2 regions of the Sphingopyxis lindanitolerans genome follow, and region 2 is predicted to be linked to the other one. Evidence: predicted binding sites of a transcription regulator. Region 2 holds the regulator's gene; the other holds the start of a gene.
What was found. The regulator LexA, encoded in region 2, represses DNA repair genes until DNA is damaged. The targets are predictions, from matches to a motif close to GTTCCNCNCTTGTTCT.
Positions count from the first base shown of each region.

Region 1 (10,477 bases), 850 kb from region 2:
ACGTCGCCGCGGTCGATTATCTGCTCAAGCCCGTGTCGCCCGACCGCCTCGGCCGCGCACTGACGCGCGTGCGCGAATGGAACGCGACCGATCGCGCGCCCAAGCAAAAGAGCAAGTGGATCAACGAATTCTGGGTCCAGAACCGCGGCGAGATGCTGCGTATCGACGCCGACCAGGTCGACCTGGTCGAGGCCGAGCGCGATTATATGCGGCTGCACGTCGGCGCGCGCAGTTGGCTGATCCACCAGACGATCAAATCGCTGGAAGCACGCATGAACCCCGACCAGTTCATGCGCATCCATCGGTCGAAGATGATCCGCCGCGACGGCATCGTCGGGCTCAAACACCATGGCGACGGCGCCTGGAGCGTCGACCTCGGCGAGGGCGGAGTCCACCGGATCGGCCGCACTTATCTGCACGACGTAAAGGCGATCACGCACGGGGCATGATCGCCTTCGCCAGGGCCGCCCCCTGCTTTTGGGCGGCCCCGATCGCGATAGCCGTCAGGGCGCCGAGACGACCGGCGGTTTCTCGCTCGCGAACCGCGCGCTGCTGCCGTTCAGCAAGGCCGCGAGCTGCGGTTCGGCGCTGCTGCGTGCCCGTGCTTCGCATGCCTGTTCGAACGCGCGCTGCTGCAATGAAGGACGAAATCCGACGCGGCACATCGAACGGATCGCCCTGCGAATGCGAAGATCGAGCTGCTCGCGTCCGTCGACGGTTTGCAGGTCAAGATCGCCGTAATGCACCATGACGCGCGGCGCATCGTCGTCCTGCGCCATCGCGGGTGCGGCGATCCCGCCGGCGGCCATCGTCAGGGTGATCAGAGTAAGGGTCGGTTTGAACATGGGGGAGTCCTCTCAATCCGGGGTGGTGACGCGGGACACGGCCTGATGTTCACCGGGGAAGATTGCATCAACCCGCATCCCGCACGCTGGCAATGCGCCCTTTCCCGCCGTCGCGCATGCAAGGTTCGACCGGCTCGGAAGCCGCGTCGATCAGGCGGACGAAGCGCATTGGGGCGTCGACCAGTGGCCGAAAGCTTGCATCATAGTCGTCAGGATGGCTTTCTTTGCCGAATGAGGAGGAAACCCCGCCCCTCTCCGAGTCGCGGCCGCGGCGCGCGCCGCCTGGCCTGGGCGCTCGGGCTCGGCTTGGCCGGGCTCGGCGGGGGCACGCTGCTCGGCCTCGCGGTGGTCGACAACGGGCTCGGCAACAAGGGCGGCGACCGCCCGGCCGACGGCGGCGCCTCCTTCGCCGGGTTCAGCGCCAATCCCGACGCGCTCGTCACCGGGCAGGCGGATGCCCCGCCCTGCCCCGACTGCGCCGACAGCTATGGCGTCGCCGCGCGGCTGAAGGCCCGGCACGATCACCGGATGAGCGACGCTTTTCGTGAATTGGGCCACGTCGATGACGATGTCGGGCCGACGCCCGAACCGGCGCCCGAACCGACGGACGATTATCAATATGGCGGCCGCCTTCCCGATCCCCAGCCCCGCCCTGCCCCCGAGCCGCGCACCCTGCCGGCGATGGTCATGCCCGTCGCGCTTCCCCCTCCCGCGACGCGCGAGCCGTCCACATCGCCAAAACCGTCGCCCGAGCCACGGCAAAAAGGCCCCGGCGAACCGCCGGAGCCTCCTGCCGTCGCGCAATAGCGACCGTTAACGCATCAATTCTGGGGCTGCGGCTTCGCGCAGCGCGTCGTATCGCCGCCCTTGCAGGCCGCGACATCGGCCTCCCACTGGATCCGCTCTTCGGCCGACAGCGCGGCCACGCGCGCCTTTTCGGCCTCATACGCCTCGGTTTCCTTGGCGAACTCGGAGTGCGTGGCAGCTTCCTGCTGGTCGCGCGCCGCGACTTCGGCTTCATAGGTCTGGGTTTCGGCCTTGGCCTTCGCCAGCTGGTCGGCGTTGAGCCGAGCCGTGTTCGAGCGCTCCTCCGCCGTCGTCCCGTCGGGATTGTTCTGCATCGCGGCCGCTTGGCCCGCGGCGAACAGCGCCATGGCCGCACTGGCCGTCAAAATCATCCTGATCATCGAAGCTCTCCTGTCCATCCAGACACACGCAGTCCAACGTTTTGCCCGGCTCGTCGTTCCCGACCGCACGGGTTTGACGCAGCGGCGCTGCGCTGGCGGCGATGGCGGGGCGACCATCGGCCGCGCCCGCCATCGCTGAACAGACGTTACCAGATCCGGGTGCGATCCGCGGGCTTCAGATAATATTTGGCGGCGGGCGTGACGTTGAACGCCTTGTACCAGGCATCGACGTTGCGCAGCGGCCCGATGATCCGCCAGCGGGCCGGGCTATGCTCGTTGCTCGCCACCTGCGTCTTGATCGCATCTTCGCGCGCCTTGTCGCGCCAGGCCTGCGCAAAGGCGAGGAAAAAGCGCTGGTCGCCGGTCAGCCCGTCGATCACCGGCGCGTCCTTGCCGCCCAGCGCGCGGTGATAGGCGTCATAGGCGACCTCCAGCCCCGCAAGATCGGCGATATTTTCCCCCATCGTCAGGTCGGGATTGATGAACGCGCCCGGCGCCGCCTCATAGGTCGCATATTGTGCGCCGAACCCCTTCGCTTGATCGTCGAAGCGCTTGGCGTCGGCCGTTGTCCACCAATCACGCACCGCGCCATTGGCATCAACCTTGCGCCCCTGGTCATCGAAGCCATGGCTGATCTCGTGCCCAATGACCGCCCCGATCGCCCCATAGTTGACGGCGTCGTCGACACTCTCGCTAAAATAGGGCGCCTGCAATATGCCAGCCGGGAACACGATCTTGTTTTCGAGGAACCCGTTATAGGCGTTGACCTCCTGCGGGTTCATCGCCCATTTCTTGCGGTCGACCGGCTTGTCGAGATCGGACAGCGCATAGGCATATTCGAACGCCGCGCTGCGCTTCACATTGCCATAGAGATCGGTCGGATCGACCTTGAGGCCCGAATAGTCGCGCCATTTGTCGGGATAACCGACCATGACGTCCATCTTGTCGAGCTTCGCAAGCGCCGCGGTTTTGGTTTCGGGCGCCATCCAGTCATTGTTGCGGATGCGGTCGCCCATCGACAGTTTCAGGTTCGCGACGAGCGTTTCCATCTTCGCCTTGGCACTCGCCGGGAAATATCGCTTCGCATATTCCTCGCCAACCAGTTCGCCGAGGCTGCCGTCGACGAGTTGCAGGCCGCGCTTCCAGCGCGGGCGTAGTTCGGACACGCCGCTCAGCGCCTTCGTATATTCAAAGCGGCTGTCGACCCAATCCTTCGACAGATAATTCGCCGCATTGTCGGCGACGTGAAATTCCTGCCACAGCTTGAGCGTGTCGAGCGGGGTCTTGGCATAGAGCGCCGCGATGTCGCGGATCGCGGTATTTTCGTTGACGATGATTCGCTTCTGCGGCCCGATGCTCGCGCCCGCGAACCAGGCGTTCCAGTCGAGTCCGGGCGCATAGGCGGCAAGTTCGATCGACGACATCGGATTGTTGATCTTGCCGATGTCGCGGCGGTCGGCGATCGCCCAGCTCGCCTTTGCAACCTCGGTCTCGAACGCCAGGATCGTGTCGGCTGCCTTTTCGGGCGCCGGATTGCCGATCATCTTCATCGTGCGAGCGACATAGGCGCGATAGGCGTCGCGTTGCGCCTTGAAGGCATCGTTCAGATAATAGTCGCGATCGGGAAGCCCGAGGCCACCTTGCCCGAGCCAGAGTATGTTCATCGTCGGATCGGCGCTGTCGGCATAGGGTCCGCCGCCAACGATCGAGGCGCCGAACGTGCCTTGCGACGCGCCCATGAAGCGCGCCATCTCGCCCCTGTCCTTGATCGCCTCTACCGTCGCGATGTCGGCCATCAGCGGCTTCGCGCCAAGCGCGTCGATGCGCGCTTCGTCCATGAAGCTGTGATAGAGGCCGCCAACCTGGCTGGTCGCCGCGGCGCCGGTGACGAGCTGGCGAAGCTGCCGCTGGGTCAGATTATAGACGTCGTAATCGACCCCCGCCGACGCCTGGTCGGCCGGAATCTCGGTGCGCGCGAACCAGCCGCCGTTGGCATATTTGTCGAAATCGTCGCCCGGATTGACCGATGTGTCGCGGGCGCCCAGATCGACGCCCCAAGTACCGAAGGTGAGCGCCTTGAGCGACCCGTCATCCGCCGCGGGCGCGGCGCCGCTGCCGTCCGCCTCGGCGAGCAGCGTCTTCGCGACGCCGTCACCCTTCGCCAAAGCCGGCGCCGCGGCCAACGCGGCCGCCAGCGCGAGGCCGGCGGCCCCTGCAAAAAAATTCTTCATTCCCCAGTCTCCTCACGCTCGCGCCGTCCCCTCGGGACGGCGGACATGGCCCAACTTGTCCGCCTACCGCACCGCGGGGTCAAGCGAACCGCCGGGCATTGGTCGAAGCCTTTGGGATGTTGGTGGAAAGCCTCCGCATTGCGACGCGCCGCCCGTCACCCTATCTAAGCGGCGAAGCAGCGCGAAACGGCCCCTTGCGCGTTTAGAACAAATCTGGAACATAGCCCTCCCATGAATCGCAGCCATATTTCCCGTCCGCATGGATGTTGCCAATGCTGACTCACATCAAAGTGCGCGGCGCGCGCGAGCATAATCTGAAGGGCGTCGACGTCGATCTGCCGCGCGATGCGCTGATCGTCATCACCGGGCTTTCGGGGTCGGGAAAATCGAGCCTCGCCTTCGACACTATTTATGCCGAGGGCCAGCGGCGCTATGTCGAGAGCCTGTCGGCCTATGCCCGCCAGTTCCTTGAGATGATGCAAAAGCCCGACGTCGAGCATATCGACGGCCTGTCGCCGGCGATCAGCATCGAGCAGAAGACGACGAGCCGCAACCCGCGTTCGACCGTCGCGACGGTGACCGAGATCTACGACTATATGCGCCTGCTGTGGGCGCGCGTCGGCATTCCCTACTCGCCGGCGACGGGGAAGCCGATCAGCGCGCAGACCGTCACCGACATGGTCGATCGCGTGATGGCGCTTCCCGAGGGCACCCGCGCCTATCTACTCGCCCCTGTCGTGCGCGGCCGCAAGGGCGAGTATAAGAAGGAACTCGCGCAGTGGCAGAAGGACGGCTTCACGCGCGTCCGCATCGACGGCGAATTTTACGAGATTGGCGAAGCGCCGACGCTCGACAAGAAATACAAGCACGACATCGAGGTCGTGGTCGACCGTATCGCGGTGCGCGAAGGGCTGGGCACCCGGCTCGCCGACAGCTTCGAGACCGCGCTCAAGCTTGCCGAGGGGCTCGCCTATATCGACCTCGCCGACGGCATCGTGCCGGGGCGCGAGGAAGAGGATAGCGGCGGCGCCCAGGACCAAAAGCTCAAGGGCGCGGGCATCCCCGCGAACCGCATCATCTTTTCCGAGAAATTCGCCTGCCCTGTCTCGGGCTTCACGATCGCCGAGATCGAACCGCGATTGTTCAGCTTCAACGCACCGCAGGGCGCCTGCCCCGCGTGCGACGGGCTTGGCGAACGGCAGGAATTCGACCCCGACCTGGTCGTCCCCAACCATGCGCTCAGCCTCAAGAAGGGCGCGGTCGTGCCCTGGGCCAAATCGAACCCGCCCTCGCCCTATTATATGCAGGTGCTCGAAAGCCTCGGTAAAGCCTTTGGCTTCGACCTGACGACGCCGTGGCAGGATCTGCCGGGCGAAGTGCAACTCGTCATCCTCTATGGCAGCGGCGGCAAGCCGGTCGAGCTGACCTTCAAGGACGGGCGTCGCAGCTATTCGACGCACAAGGCGTTCGAGGGTGTGATCGGCAACCTCAACCGCCGCCTGCTCCAGACCGAAAGCGCGTGGATGCGCGAAGAATTGAGCAAATATCAGACCGCGCAGCCGTGCGAGACGTGCCACGGCGCGCGGCTGCGACCCGAACCGCTCGCGGTGAAGATCGCGGGCGAGGATATCAGCCTGTCGGCGCAGCGATCGGTGGCGGACGCCCTTCTTTGGTTCAGCACGCTCGACGCGAAGCTGAACGACACGCAGCGTCAGATCGCCAAGGCGATCCTGAAAGAGATTAACGAGCGGCTCGGCTTCCTCAACAATGTCGGGCTCGATTACCTCAACCTCAACCGCACCTCGGGCACGCTGTCCGGCGGCGAGAGCCAGCGTATCCGCCTCGCCAGCCAGATCGGCAGCGGGCTGTCGGGCGTGCTCTACGTCCTCGACGAACCGAGCATCGGGCTTCACCAGCGCGACAACGACCGGCTGCTCGCGACGCTCAAGCGGCTGCGCGACCTCGGCAACACGGTGATCGTCGTCGAGCATGACGAGGATGCGATCCGCCACGCCGACTATGTCGTCGATATGGGTCCCGGCGCGGGCCTCCACGGCGGTGAAATCGTCGCCGAGGGCACGCTCGAACAGGTGTTGGCGAACAAGAATAGCCTAACCGCGGCGTATCTGACCGGCGCGAAGAAGATCGAGGTGCCGACGCATCGTCGCAAGGGTAATGGCTTCGACCTCGTGCTCAAGGGCGCGCGCGCGAACAACCTCCAGAATGTCACTGCGAAGATCCCGCTCGGCACCTTCACCTGCGTCACCGGCCTGTCGGGCAGCGGCAAGTCGAGCCTGATCATCGACACGCTCTACGCCAGCGCAGCGCGCATCCTCAACGGCGCACGCATGGTCGCGGGGCCGCACGACAGCCTCAAGGGGCTGGAGCATTGCGACAAGGTCATCGACATCGACCAGTCGCCGATCGGCCGCACCCCGCGCTCGAACCCCGCCACTTACACGGGCGCCTTCACGATCATCCGCGACTGGTTCGCGGGGCTGCCCGAAAGCCAGGCGCGCGGCTACAAGCCCGGGCGTTTCAGTTTCAACGTCAAGGGCGGGCGCTGCGAAACCTGCACCGGCGATGGGCTGATCAAGATCGAGATGCACTTCCTGCCCGACGTCTATGTGACGTGCGAGACGTGCCACGGCAAACGCTACAACCGCGAAACGCTCGAGGTGAAGTTCAAGGGCCACAGCATCGCCGATGTGCTCGACATGACGGTCGAGGACGCGGCCGAGTTCTTCAAGGCGGTACCCGCGATCCGCGACAAGATGGCGATGCTCGTTCGCGTCGGGCTTGGCTATATCAAGGTCGGGCAGCAGGCGACGACCCTGTCGGGCGGCGAGGCGCAGCGGGTGAAGCTCGCCAAGGAATTGTCACGGCGCTCGACCGGGCAGACGCTCTATATCCTCGACGAGCCGACCACCGGCCTGCATTTCGAGGATGTCCGCAAATTGCTCGAAGTGCTCCAGGCGCTCGTCGACCAGGGCAATAGCGTCGTGGTGATCGAGCATAATCTCGACGTCATCAAGACCGCCGACTGGATCGTCGACCTCGGCCCCGAAGGCGGGGTCAAGGGCGGCGAGATCGTCGCCGCGGGAACCCCCGAGCAGGTGGTGAAGGAAAAACGCAGCTTCACCGGCCAGTATCTGGCGCCCTTGCTAGGGAAAACGGCGGCCAATCAAGCGAAGGGCTGATCGATCGACGGCGGCGGCTCGCTGAACCACTTTGGTCCCGTCTCGGTCATATGAAAGCAATCCTCGATGCGGATGCCGAACGCGCCGGGAATATAGAGGCCGGGTTCGTTCGAAAAGCACATGCCGGGCGCCAGCTTCGTCGTTTCGCCATGCACCAGGTTCACCGGCTCGTGCCCGTCAAGGCCGATGCCATGGCCGGTGCGATGCGAGGTGCCCGGAAGCCGATAGCCCGGCCCCCAGCCGAGATTCTGGTAAAAGGCGCGCACCGCGTCGTCGACCTGCCCCGCCGGTGTGCCGAGCTTCGCCGCGGCGAAGGCGACATCCTGCCCCTTGCGCATCTCGTCCCACACCTGCCGCTGGCGCGGGGACGCCTTGCCATAGACGAAGGTCCGCGAAATGTCGGACTGATAGCCGTGCACCGTCGCGCCGCAATCCATCAGCACGACCTCGCCATTCCGCACCGTCTGCGGCTTGCCTGACCCATGCGGATAGGCGCTCGCCTCGCCGAGCAGGATCAGCTCGAACTCGCTGTTGCCGCCGAGCGCGACGGTCGCGGCGCGCATGATCGCGCCGATGTCGGCGGGCGTCATCCCCGCCTCGATGCGCGGCGCGGTGTGGCGATAGGCGGCGACGGTGATGTCGTTGGCGATCTGCATCAGCGCGATTTCGGCCGCCGACTTGTGCATCCGGCAGCCGCGCACGACTGGCGCGCCGTTGACCACCGTCGCGCTCGGCATCCCCTTTTGCAAGCCGTCGACAGCGAAATAACGCACCGTCTCCTCGACCCCGATCCGTCCCTTGGCGAGCCCGCGCTTGCCGAGCCAGGCCGCGACCGCCGCGAGCGGATTTTCATCCTCGTTCCAGGTCAACACCTCGGCCGAAACGCCCAGCGTTTCGCGCACCGACGGTTCCTCAAAGAAAGGCGTGACGATCGCAATCTCACCCTCGCGGGTCAGCACCGCGGCGGTCAGCCGCTCGCTCCGCCACCATTCGACCCCGGTGAAATAGATCAGGCTCGACCCCGGCTCGATCAGCAGCGCCCCGATATCGTTTGCGCGCATCAACTCCTTCGCCTTGGCGATCCGCGTTCTACGCTCGTCCGTCCCGATCGGCACCGCCTTGGCGGCGAGGTTGGGGAGGTTCGCGGTGTCCGCTGCGAACACGGAGGCAGGCAAGGTCGCAGCGATCCCGCTGAGCGCTGCCGTACCGAGGAAATGCCTACGCTGCATCGTCAATCGTCCGTCAGTTTCGGGGCGTCATCGGGATCGATTGGATGTCAGGCGGCGCATCCTTAAATTCGCGCTCCAACTCTTCGAAGTAACGTTTCTCATATTGGTTGAAAAGATCGCCGCAAAGGCGGCGGGCGGTCCGCATACCGGGCGTACGGGGCTCTGTCGCAACCTCCGCCCATGACAGCCCATCGGCAACGCACATCAGCTTCTCGAAGTCGCGCGCGCTCGCGTAAGACGGGTCAGCAAAATAGACTAACAATCGCCCACGCCGCGTCGCGACGACCGATGCGGTTCGGCTATCGTCGATCAAGGGTATTGCCCATTTCACACCGTCACCGGCTTCCATGATTTTGGTCGAAGCCGCAACGGCATCGAAGGGCCTGTAGACCCACCGTTTCGGCCGAATTTCCCGGAACAGCGAGACGTTTATCTTGCCATCCGAAGTCCTGCCTTCAACGGTATAATCCGGTTTCGCCTTGCGGGTCTTCCATTCGTCCAGCATGGCCAGTTGTTCAGTCGTCGGCGGCTGACAATCGACGCCCGACATGGACATGCCCACCCAGATCATCCCCGGCGCTACCGGCCCGCCCGGAAGCCGGTCCCATTGGATTTCCATTCGGCACACGTCGATCTTGCCGTTGCGCTGCTCGATCCGGCCATGATTATAATCGTCGAGCGTTGCATAATGGCCGTAGGGCCTCGCGTAGAACACGCCCTTGCTGGGTGTTACCGCGCCAATAACGACCCACGGGCGCGAAGAGTCGGCAGGAAACATGCTATAACTGCCAACCTGCGGCTGATATTTGGCGTCGCGTGCCTCTTCCGTCGCTCTTTTCCGAAGCAAGTCGACGATATAGCGATCGGATTGCTTCAGACTTTCGTAATCGGTCCCGCCTGGAATAGGCAGCGTGATGACCTCACGCTCCACATAGGCAGCGGGCTCCTTGGCCGCGCAACCCGCAATCGGAAACGCGAGGGTCGCACCAGCGACCACCGCAAGACATCGTCTCCCCCTCAGCATCGCCATCCCCCTTATCGATAAATCAGCAAATCCCCAATCTCATCGCGCCATCCCGCCTCGTCGGGCAGCGCCAGGGCGTCGAGGTCGCCCGGCGCCGCGCCCGCATCGTCGACCCATAGGCGCAAATCCGGCCCGCCGTTGATCACGTCGATCGCGAGCACATCGTCGGTATATTCATATTGGAAATCCGTGCCGCGCCAGATCGGATAATCGGGATAGAGGCTGCGGATCGCCTTGAACCCCAGCGCCTGCACCCGCCACGGGCGGAACGCCGCGTGATCGTACCACGCCCCCTCGGCATGGATATGGACACCGTTGTTGAGCTGCCCGGCATGCTTGTGAAAGGTCGGCTGGAACCAGATATCGCGGAGCTTGCACCCCGCGAGCCATTCGGGCGCGATCCGGTGCATTTCGGCGATCACCGCCTTGGCGTCGATGTCGGGCGCGCCAAACAGTTCGAGCGGGCGCGTCGTTCCCCTGCCCTCGCTCAAGGTCGCGCCCTCGACCATCACGGTCCCCGCATAGGCGCGCGCCATATTGACGTTCGCGGCATTGGGGCTGGGGTTGATCCAGACGCGGTCGGTGGGCCAGCCGAAGCCGGGGCCATCGGGCTGCCACCCTTCCATCCCGATCACGCGATAGTCGACGTCGAGGCCGAAATGGCGGAGGAACCAATGCCCCATCTCGCCCATCGTCAGCCCGTGACGCATCGCCATCGGCCCCGCGCCGACGAAGCTTTCCCAACCGGCGCGCAGCCGCGT
Region 1 covers NZ_CM009578.1:3,980,408-3,990,884, reverse strand. The annotation lists gene CVO77_RS18870 (LytR/AlgR family response regulator transcription factor) at 1-449, shown strand, start outside; gene CVO77_RS18865 (UrcA family protein) at 504-845, opposite strand; gene CVO77_RS18860 (hypothetical protein) at 1,077-1,652, shown strand; gene CVO77_RS18855 (hypothetical protein) at 1,667-2,032, opposite strand; gene CVO77_RS18850 (M13 family metallopeptidase) at 2,179-4,263, opposite strand; gene uvrA (excinuclease ABC subunit UvrA) at 4,536-7,463, shown strand; gene CVO77_RS18840 (M24 family metallopeptidase) at 7,448-8,692, opposite strand; gene CVO77_RS18835 (hypothetical protein) at 8,706-9,722, opposite strand; gene CVO77_RS18830 (exo-beta-N-acetylmuramidase NamZ family protein) at 9,728-10,477, opposite strand, start outside.
Region 1: the regulator LexA is predicted to act here: its motif matches at 4,468-4,483, upstream of uvrA (excinuclease ABC subunit UvrA).

Region 2 (10,477 bases):
CGTCTTCGACCGGCTCGCCGACGAACTCTTCCTGATCGCGCCGATCTGGCCCGATGCGGACGCGCCGATCGATCGGATGATCGACGCCGCGCACGACCGGCTCGACGCCATCGCGGCGCGGCTGTCGACCGCCAGCGCGCACGGCGAACGCGCGGCCACCGAAGCCCTCCCCGCCGATATCGCGGCGAACGCGGCGACGACGCCCGAACGCTTCGCCGAAATGGTCGCGGCGGCGAAGGACTATATCGCCGCGGGCGACATCTTCCAGGTCGTGCTGTCGCAGCGCTTTTCGACCCCGTTCGACCTGCCGCCTTTCGATCTCTATCGCGCACTGCGGCGGATCAACCCCTCGCCCTTCCTCTATTTCCTCGACCTGCCGGGCTTCGCGATCATCGGCTCGTCGCCCGAAATCCTCGTGCGCGTGCGCGATGGCGAAATCACGATCAGGCCCATCGCCGGCACCCGCCCGCGCGGCCGCACCGGCGCCGAGGACGCCGAAAATCGCGAATCTTTACTCGCCGATCCCAAGGAACGCGCCGAACATCTGATGCTGCTCGACCTCGGTCGCAACGACGTCGGCCGCGCCGCGGTCGGCGGCACCGTCGCCGTCACCGACAGCTACACCGTCGAATTCTACAGCCATGTCATGCACATCGTGTCGAACGTCATCGGCCGCATCGCGCCCGGCAAGGACGCGATCGATGCGCTGTTCGCGGGCTTCCCGGCCGGCACGGTCAGCGGCGCGCCCAAGGTTCGCGCCTGCCAGATCATCGCCGAACTCGAAACCGACGCGCGCGGGCCCTACGCGGGCGGCGTCGGCTATTTCGCGCCCGACGGCAATATGGACAGTTGCATCGTGCTGCGCACCGCGATCGTCAAAGACGGCGAAATGCACGTCCAGGCCGGCGCCGGCATCGTCGCCGACAGCCAGGTCGCCTATGAACAGCGCGAATGCGAAGCCAAGGCCGGCGCGCTGTTCGCCGCGGCGCGCGAAGCGGTGCGGCTCGCGGGAACGCCGGGTTACGGGCAATAGAGCCAGGCCGTTTGCGCCCCTTCCCTTCGTTGGGTTTGCCAGCCCTATCGCTTCTATCCCTTCCATGCCGGTCGCAAAACCGTTAGGGCGCCGCCATGATCCTCGTCATCGACAATTACGACAGCTTCACCTTCAACCTCGTTCATTATCTGATCGAGCTCGGGGCCGAAGTGCGCGTCGAACGCAACGACGCGCTGTCCGCATCGCAAGCGCTCGCGAGCGGCGCCGATGCGATCCTCATTTCACCCGGACCCTGCACCCCGAACGAGGCGGGAATCAGCCTCGACCTCGTCGCTGCCTGCGCCGACGCGAAACGGCCGCTGCTCGGCGTCTGCCTCGGCCACCAGGCGATCGGCCAGCATTTCGGCGGCATCGTGCAGCGGGGCCACCTGATGCACGGCAAGACGTCGCCCGTCTGCCATGACGGCACCGGCCTGTTCGCGGACCTGCCCTCGCCCCTCACCGCGACGCGCTATCACAGCCTCGAGGTCGTCGATATTCCGCCGACCCTCGCGATCAACGCCACCAGCGACGACGGCGCGGTGATGGGGTTCCGCCATGTCGAGTTGCCGATCCACGGCGTCCAGTTCCACCCCGAAAGCATCGCGACCGAACACGGCCACGCGATGCTCGCCAATTTCCTGCGTCTGGCCGGGCTGCCGGTCGCGGCGCGGCGCGCGGCATGAGCGGCTTCGGCGCGCTTCCCGACCCCGCCACGCTGCTGGGGCATGACGAGGCGGTCGCCGCGTTCGAGGCGATCCTCGACGGCGGCGCCAGCGACGACCATATCGCCGCCTTCCTGATCGCGCTGTCGGATCGCGGCGAGACGATGGTCGAGATCGCCGCCGCGGCGCAGGCCATGCGCGACCGGATGATCCCGATCAACGCCCCCGCGAACGCGATCGACGTCTGCGGCACCGGCGGCGACGGCCATCATACGCTCAACGTCTCGACCGCGGTCGCCATCGTTGTCGCAGCGTGCGAGGTTCCAGTCGCAAAGCACGGAAATCGCGCGGCTTCGTCGAAGTCGGGCGCCGCCGACACGCTCGAAGCGCTCGGCCTCGACATGGAGCGTGCCGGGGCGATGGCCGAGGCGCAGCTCGCCGACCTCGGCATCTGCTTTCTCTTTGCCGCCAATCACCATCCCGCGATGAAGCGTATCCAGCCGATCCGCAAGCAGATCGGCCAGCGCACGATCTTCAACCTGATGGGACCGCTTGCCAATCCCGCGCGCGTTTCGCGCCAGTTGATCGGAATCGCGCGCCCCGCTTATGTCGCCGTCTATGCCGAAGCGCTGCACCAGCTCGGCACCGATCATTCGCGGGTGATTTCGGGCGACGAGGGGCTCGACGAACTGTCGCTCGCGGGCGGCAACGAGGTCGCGGTCATCACCCGCGAGGGCGTGCGGATGCAGCGCAGCACCGCCGCCGACGCCGGGCTCCCCAGCCACCCGATCACCGCCATCCGCGGCGGCGACGCCCACGCGAACGCGGCGGCGCTCCGTGCGCTGCTGCAGGGCGACCATGGCGCCTATCGCGACGCGGTTCTCTATAATGCCGCCGAAGCGCTGGTCGTCGCAGGCGCCGCCGAAACCCTGATCGACGGCGTCGAGAACGCCGCCGAGGCGATCGACAAGGGGCTCGCCAACGCCCTGCTCAACTGCTGGATCGCGTATAAATGAACAGGCTCACCGAAATCCTCGCCACCAAGGCGACCGAAGTCGCGGCGCGGCGCCAGGCCTATTCGATCGCCGACCTCGACCGCATCGACGCCGGCGCGCCGCGCGGCTTTCAGGCGGCGCTCCAAACAAAGATCGATGCGGGCGGCTTTGGCCTGATCGCAGAAATCAAGAAAGCATCGCCATCCAAAGGATTGATAAGAGAAGATTTTAATCCTGCCGAACACGCCCGTGCCTATGCGGCGGGCGGCGCGGCGTGCCTTTCGGTGCTCACCGACGCGCCCTATTTTCAGGGGCATGAGGAATTTCTGATCGCGGCGCGCACCGCGTGCGACCTTCCCGTCCTCCGCAAGGATTTCATGATCGACCCGTGGCAGGTCGCCGAGGCGCGCTCGATCGGCGCCGACGCGATCCTGATCATCGTCGCCGCGCTCGACGACGGCGCGATGCGCGAGATCGAGGATGCGGCGATCGAACGCGGCATGGATGTCCTCGTCGAAGTGCATGACGAGCCCGAACTCGACCGCGCGCTGACGCGGCTCCGCTCGCACCTGATCGGGGTCAACAACCGCGATCTCAAGACCTTCGAGACCGACCTTGCCGTCACCGAGCGGCTGGCAAGGCTGGTGCCGCCCGGCACGCTCCTCGTCGGCGAAAGCGGCATCGCCGCCCACGGCGACTGCCAACGCCTGGCGCAGAGCGGCGTCCAGGCCTTCCTCGTCGGCGAAAGCCTGATGCGCCAGCCCGATGTCGAGGCGGCGACGCGAGCGTTGCTGCTAGGGTAAAGCGACATTTCCGCTTTGGGGCGGGAAGCGGATATTGAAGGATGGCGCAGATTTCCCCTCCCGCGTGCGGGAGGGGCAGCGAGACTTACGAACTTTGTTCGTTAGTCGCAGCGGGGTGGGGCATTGCGACGTTGCTGCCCACCCCCAACCCCTCCCGCAAGCGGGAGGGGAGAAGAGCGGCCGCTCCCCGTCATTCGCCATCATCCCCCTTGCCTTCGCCGCCCCGCCTTGCTTGGCTCGCCCGATGATCAGCAAACCGACTCACCTCGACGACAGCGGCGCCGCCCATATGGTCGATGTCGGCGCCAAGCCCGCCACCCGGCGCCGCGCCGTCGCGGGTGGACGGATCGCCATGTCGGCCGCGGCGCTCGATGCGATCCGCACCGGCAACGCCCCCAAGGGCGACATATTGTCGACCGCGCGCATCGCTGGCATCATGGCCGCAAAGCGCACCGCCGATCTGATCCCGCTCTGCCACCCGCTCGCGCTCACCAGCGTCACGGTCGAGTTCGCGTGGGAAACCGGCGGCCTTTCGGTCCGCGCGGCGGCGGAAACGACCGGCCCGACCGGAGTCGAGATGGAGGCGCTGACCGCCGCCTCGGTCGCGCTGCTCACCCTCTACGACATGGCAAAGGCGCTCGACCGCGCGATGGTCCTCGGCGACATCCGCCTGCTCGAAAAAAGCGGCGGCCGCTCGGGCGACTGGCGCGCGGCATGAACGGCCTGCTTCGCGTCGAGGAAGCCCAGGCGCGTCTGTTGGCACTACGCTCGCCGCTGCCGCCAGAGAATATAGCATTTTTGCAGTCTCTTGGACGTTATCTTTCACAAGATGTCGTCGCTCAGCGCGATCAGCCCGCCGCGCCGCTGTCGGCGATGGACGGCTATGCGATCCGCTTCGACGATCTTCCCGGCCCCTGGCGGATCGGCGGCGAAGTGGCGGCGGGCGCGGTTCCCTCCGCGCCGCTCGCGCCGGGCGAAGCGGTACGCATCTTCACCGGCGCGCTGCTCCCCGATGGCGCCGATACGGTGCTTATTCAGGAAAATACCGCCGCCGAAGGGGCAAGCCTCGCCTTGACCGGCGACGCGCCCGCCGCGCGCGGCGCGAACATCCGCGACCGCGCGAGCGATTTCGCCGCGAGCGACCGGCTGCTCGCCGCCGGAACGCGGCTGACGCCCGGCGCGATCGCGACCGCGATCATGGGCGGCGCGGCGCAGCTTGCGGTCGGCGGGCGGCCGCGCGTCGCGGTCATGACCACCGGCGACGAACTGGTGCAGCCGGGCCGCGCGCTCGCCCCCGGACAGATACCCGACAGCAACGGTCCGATGCTCGCGGCGCTGCTCGCGGGCGAACCGGCGGAGGTCGGCCTGCCGCTGCACATGCGCGACGACCGGGCGATGATTTCCAGTATTCTCAAGGATCTAGCGCGACGTCACGACGTCATCGTCACCGTCGGCGGCGCCTCGGTCGGCGATCACGACCATGTTCGCGGCGCGCTCGAAGATGCGGGCGGCCACGTCGATTTCTGGAAGGTCGCGATGAAGCCGGGCAAGCCGCTGATCGCGGGAATGATCGGCGACGCGCTCCTGCTCGGCCTGCCCGGTAATCCCTCCTCCGCCTTCGTCACCGCGATCCTGTTCCTGCTTCCGCTCGTCCGCCATCTCGCGGGCGCGCGCGACCCGCTGCCCGCCATCCGCCGCGCGCCGCTCGCTGCGCCGCTCGCCGCAGGCGGCAGCCGCCGCGATTATCTGCGCGCGCGGGTCGACGACGGCTGCCTCGCGCCGTTCGGCGAACAGGACAGCGGCCGCACCGTTCCGCTCGCCGAAGCGAAGGCCTTGCTGCTCCGCGAGACCGGCGCGCCCGCCAAAGCCGCGGGCGACCTCGCGGACTATATCGACATCGCTTGACAAGTTCCGCTTTGTTCCACTATCGTTCTCCCTATGTCCGGAACTGACATCATGGAGAACGACAGATGTTGACCGCGAAGCAGCATGAACTGCTCCACTTCATCCAGCAGCGCCTCGACGCGAGCGGCATTTCGCCGTCGTTCGAGGAGATGAAGGAAGCGCTCGGCCTCAAGTCGAAATCGGGCATTCATCGCCTGATAAGCGCCTTGGAAGAAAGGGGCTTTCTCCGCCGCCTCCCCAATCGCGCCCGCGCGCTTGAGGTGCTGAAGACGCCCGAGGGCGTGAAGGCTCCGGTGCCGGGCGATCGCGACAATATCGTCCCGCTGCGCAAGCCCGCCCCGGCGCTGCGCCCGATCGCCGCAAACGACATCATCGAGGTGCCGCTGCACGGCAAGATCGCCGCGGGCGTGCCGATCGAAGCGTTCGAGGATCACAACCAGCTCGCGGTTCCCGCCGCGCTGCTCGGCGCGGGCGAACATTATGCGCTCGAGGTGTCGGGCGATTCGATGGTCGAGGCGGGCATCTTCGACGGCGATTATGCGCTGATCCAGAAAGCCGACACCGCGCGCGAGGGCGATATCGTCGTCGCACTGGTCGACGGGCAGGATGCGACGCTCAAATATTTCCGCCGTGAAGGCAAGATGATCCGGCTCGATCCGGCCAACAGCGCCTATGAGCCGCAGCGTTACGAGGCCGCGCGCGTCATGGTGCAAGGGCGCTTGTCGGGACTGCTTCGTCGTTACCACTAAGCTGGTCGGGCTGGCGCCACGGATGCTCGTCGCCCGCGCGGCGCACGGCGACGACCCGCGGCCTGCCCGCCAGATAGATCGCCAGCCCGCCGCTTTCCGCCAGGCTGTCGCGGCCGATCGTCAGCCAGCGCCCGACGCATTCGCGCGGTAACCAGCGGTCGCTGATCACGACATCGGCGGCGTCGCAGGCGGCCGCCATGTCGGCCCCTTCGATCCGGTCGCGGCCGCGCGAGGCCAGGATGACGCGCTGCGCGCCGTCAACGCCCTGGCGCCAGCGGCAGAAATCCACATTGCATTCGACATGGTCCAGATCGGCGAGCGCGCCGAGCGGGGTGTCGATCCCCGCCGCCTCGCGCATCGTATCGCGCACGAAATCGCCGGCGCGATCGCGCAGCAGCGCATAGCCGCCGCCGGGCGCCGCCGCCGCGATGTTGCGCCCGTCGCCGGTGATCAGCAGGTCGGGGCGCGGCTGCGCAAGCAGCGCCGCGATACCGATCGCCAGCGGCACCGCGCCGGCCCGGCGCCAGCGCGTCCGCCAGAGGAGAATCCACAGCCCGCCGCCGACCGTCAGCGCAAAGCCCCAGCGCGGAAAGATCGGCAGCGTCGCGACCGCCCCCGGCGTGCCCGCCACCGCATGCGCGAGCGCGATGAGCAGGCGCAGCGCATGGTCGGCAACCCACCAGAAAGGCGCGCCAATGCCGATACTGTCGAACAGCAGCCCCGCCGCTTCCATCGGCATGATGACGAAGGTCGTGAGCGGGATCGCCACGACATTGGCAAGCGCGCCATAAAGCCCCGCCTTGTGGAAATGGAACAACGCGATCGGCGCCAGCGCGACCTCGACGACCAGCCCGGTGATCAGCAGCCCGGCCAGTCCCCGCCCCCATCGCCGCGGCAAACCCTCGTCGCGCCGCGCGAGGAAGCGCCGCATCGTCGGGCTTTCGTGCAGCGCAACGATCGCGGTCACCGCCGCGAAACTGAGCTGGAAGCTCGGCCCGGCGAGCGATTCGGGACGCCACAGCAACACGATCAGCGCCCCCGCCGCGACCAGCCGCAAGGTCAGCGCCTCGCGCCCCATCAGGAAAGCGACGAGGACGAGCAGCGCCGCGATCAACGACCGCAGCGTCGGCACCTCGGCCCCCGCCAGCCAGGTATAGCCCGCCCCGGCGAGCGCCCCGGCCGCCGCCGCGATCGGCAGCACATATCCTTCCAGCGCCAATCGCCGGCTGAGCGCGAACAGCCGCATCGCGACGAGCATCGCGAAGCCGATCACCGCGGTGACGTGCAGCCCGCTGATCGACAGCAGGTGCGCCAGCCCGGCGCGGCGCATCGCCTCGTCATCCTCGGGCGAAATCGCGCCGCGGTCGCCGGTGACCAGCGCCGCCGCGATCCCGCCCGGCGACCCCGCCACCTGGCCGTGGATATGCGCGCTCAATCGCGCGCGCAGCGGCTGGCTGCCGCCCTTCGCGCCGGGCCGCCGGGCGACGTCGCCCAGCACCGTGCCGACCGCGCCGATGCGGTCGAACCAGGCGCGCTGCGCGAAATCATAGCCGCCGGGCAGACTCGCGGTCGGCGGCGGCATCAGCCGGGCGCGCAGCCCGACGAAATCGCCCGGCGCGATATCGCCGCTATCGCCATCGCGCATCGTCAGCCGAACCCGCGGCGGCAAATCGGATCGCCGCAACGGACGGGCGATCAGCCGCGTCTGGCCGCGTGCGGGCAGCGGTTCGACCGCTTCGATCTGCGCCGAAAACGCCGTCACCGCGGGCTGCGCCAGCACCGGCGCCGCAAGCCACAGCGCGCGAATCCAGATCAGGAGGATCCCCGCCGCCATCGCCGCGCAGCCGATCGCCGCGATCCGGCCCAGCCGTCGCTGCCACCCGGCCAGCACCCCCGCGAGCGTCCCAGCGGCCAGCAGGAAAAGCAGCCCGATCCACTGCATCACCGTCGGCAAGGCGAACCAGAAGGCGATCCCCGCGCCGAGCGCGACGGGAAGCCAGAGCCCGATCCGCTCGCGCTCGGCATCGAGCCATGCCTCGATCCGCTCCGAAACCCGGCGCAGGCGGCTGGCGGCGCGCGCGCATATGGGCGTTTGAAGCGGCCTTGTCGCCATGCTAGGGGCTGCCCCGATCCTGCCTCTGCAAAGGCAGCAACCTGTTTGAAAGAGGCCATGGTGGCAACCGAAAACCCGACCAGATTGGCAGAAGCGACCGGCACAGCCGTGGTGACGCGCTTCGCCCCCTCCCCGACCGGCTATCTGCACATCGGCGGCGCGCGCACCGCCTTGTTCAACTGGCTGTTCGCGCGCCATCACGGCGGCCAATTCCTGCTCCGCATCGAGGATACCGACCGCGCCCGCTCCACCGACGCCGCGATCGACGCCATTCTCGACGGGATGAAATGGCTGGGCCTCGATTGGGACGGCGAAACGGTGTTCCAGTTCGCCCGCGCGCCGCGCCATGCCGAGGTCGCGCACGACCTCCTGGCAAGGGGTGAGGCCTATCGTTGCTACCTGACCCAGGACGAACTCGCCGCGATGCGCGCCGAGGCGCAGGAAAAGCGCGTCCCCTTCCGCGTCCGCAGCCCGTGGCGCGACCGCGACGATGGCGATCCCGCGCTTCCCCACGTCATCCGCCTGCGCGCGCCGCAGGAAGGAGAAGTCACGATTTCCGACCGCGTCCAGGGCGAGGTCACGGTCCAGAATGCCGAACTCGACGATTTCATCCTGCTGCGCAGCGACGGCACGCCGACCTATATGCTCAGCGTCGTCGTCGACGACAATGACATGGGGGTCACCCACGTCATCCGCGGCGACGATCATCTCAACAACGCCTTTCGCCAGCTTGCCCTCCTTCGGTCGATGAACTGGCGCGAGCCGGTCTATGCGCATGTCCCGCTGATCCACGGCGCCGACGGTGCGAAGCTGTCAAAGCGTCACGGCGCGCTCGGCGTCGATGCCTATCGCGACGAGATGGGCTATCTGCCCGAGGCGGTGAACAATTATCTTCTCCGCCTCGGCTGGGGGCATGGCGATGATGAAATCATCAGCCGCGAGCAGGCCGTCATATGGTTCGACCTCGACCATGTCGGCCGCTCGCCGTCGCGCTTCGATTTCAAGAAGCTCGAAAATCTCAACGGCCATTACATCCGTGAAGCCGATAACGCCCGCCTCGCCGATCTCGTCGCGCCGCGCGTCGAAACGGGCGTCGGCCGTGCGCTGGACGCTCCCGACCGCGATCTCCTCGCCCGCGCGATGGAATCGCTCAAGCCGCGCGCCAAGACGCTCGACGAGATTGCCGAGGGCGCGCTGTTCCTCTTCGCGGCCATGCCGCTGGCAGTGGACGAAAAGGCCGCACAGGTGCTAAAGGACGCGCCGGAGGGAGTGCTCGCCGGCATCACCGAAAAGCTGCGCGGGCTGAACGACTGGAATGCGGGCGATATCGAGGCTGCGGTTCGCGAGACGAGCGAGTCGGCCGGAATCGGGCTCGGCAAGCTCGCGCAGCCGCTGCGCGCCGCGCTGACCGGACGGACGGTATCGCCGGGAATTTTCGATGTGTTGCTGCTGCTCGGCCGCGACGCGAGCCTGGCGCGACTTGACGCAGCGCACAATTATCCGGCAGGGGCGTAGCCGCAACGCCTCCCGCCCTAAACATCAGGGGAAAAAAATGACCGATATCGCAAAAATCACCCTGGGCGACACCACCGTCGAAAATCCGGTGCTCAAGGGCACGGTCGGCCCCGATGTCGTCGATATCCGCAAATTCTATGCGCAGACCGGCGCCTTCACCTACGATCCCGGCTTTACCTCGACCGCGAGCTGTGAATCGCAGATCACCTATATCGACGGCGACGAGGGCGTACTGCTCCATCGCGGCTATGCGATCGGCGACCTCGCCGAACATTCCAGCTTCATGGAAACCTGCTACCTGCTGCTCAACGGCGAACTGCCGACCGGCGACGAACTGGGCAAGTTCACGCACACCATCACCCGCCACACGATGGTCCACGAACAATTATCGACCTTTTTCCGTGGTTTCCGCCGCGACGCGCACCCGATGGCGCTGATGTGCGGCATCGTCGGCGCGCTCAGCGCCTTTTATCATGATTCGACCGAGATTCACGATCCGCACCAGCGCATGATCGCGAGCCATCGGCTGATCGCGAAAATGCCGACGATCGCGGCGATGGCGTATAAATATTCGGTCGGCCAGCCCTTCGTCTATCCGCGCAACGACCTGTCCTACACCGGCAATTTCCTGCGCATGACCTTTGGCGTCCCGGCCGAGGAATATGAAATCGTTCCCGCCGTCGAACGGGCGCTCGATCG
Region 2 covers NZ_CM009578.1:676,185-686,661, forward strand. The annotation lists gene CVO77_RS03185 (anthranilate synthase component I family protein) at 1-1,033, shown strand, start outside; gene CVO77_RS03190 (anthranilate synthase component II) at 1,129-1,719, shown strand; gene trpD (anthranilate phosphoribosyltransferase) at 1,716-2,714, shown strand; gene trpC (indole-3-glycerol phosphate synthase TrpC) at 2,711-3,496, shown strand; gene moaC (cyclic pyranopterin monophosphate synthase MoaC) at 3,744-4,214, shown strand; gene CVO77_RS03210 (molybdopterin molybdotransferase MoeA) at 4,211-5,401, shown strand; gene lexA (transcriptional repressor LexA) at 5,467-6,150, shown strand; gene CVO77_RS03220 (ComEC/Rec2 family competence protein) at 6,104-8,263, opposite strand; gene gltX (glutamate--tRNA ligase) at 8,321-9,778, shown strand; gene CVO77_RS03230 (citrate synthase) at 9,816-10,477, shown strand, end outside.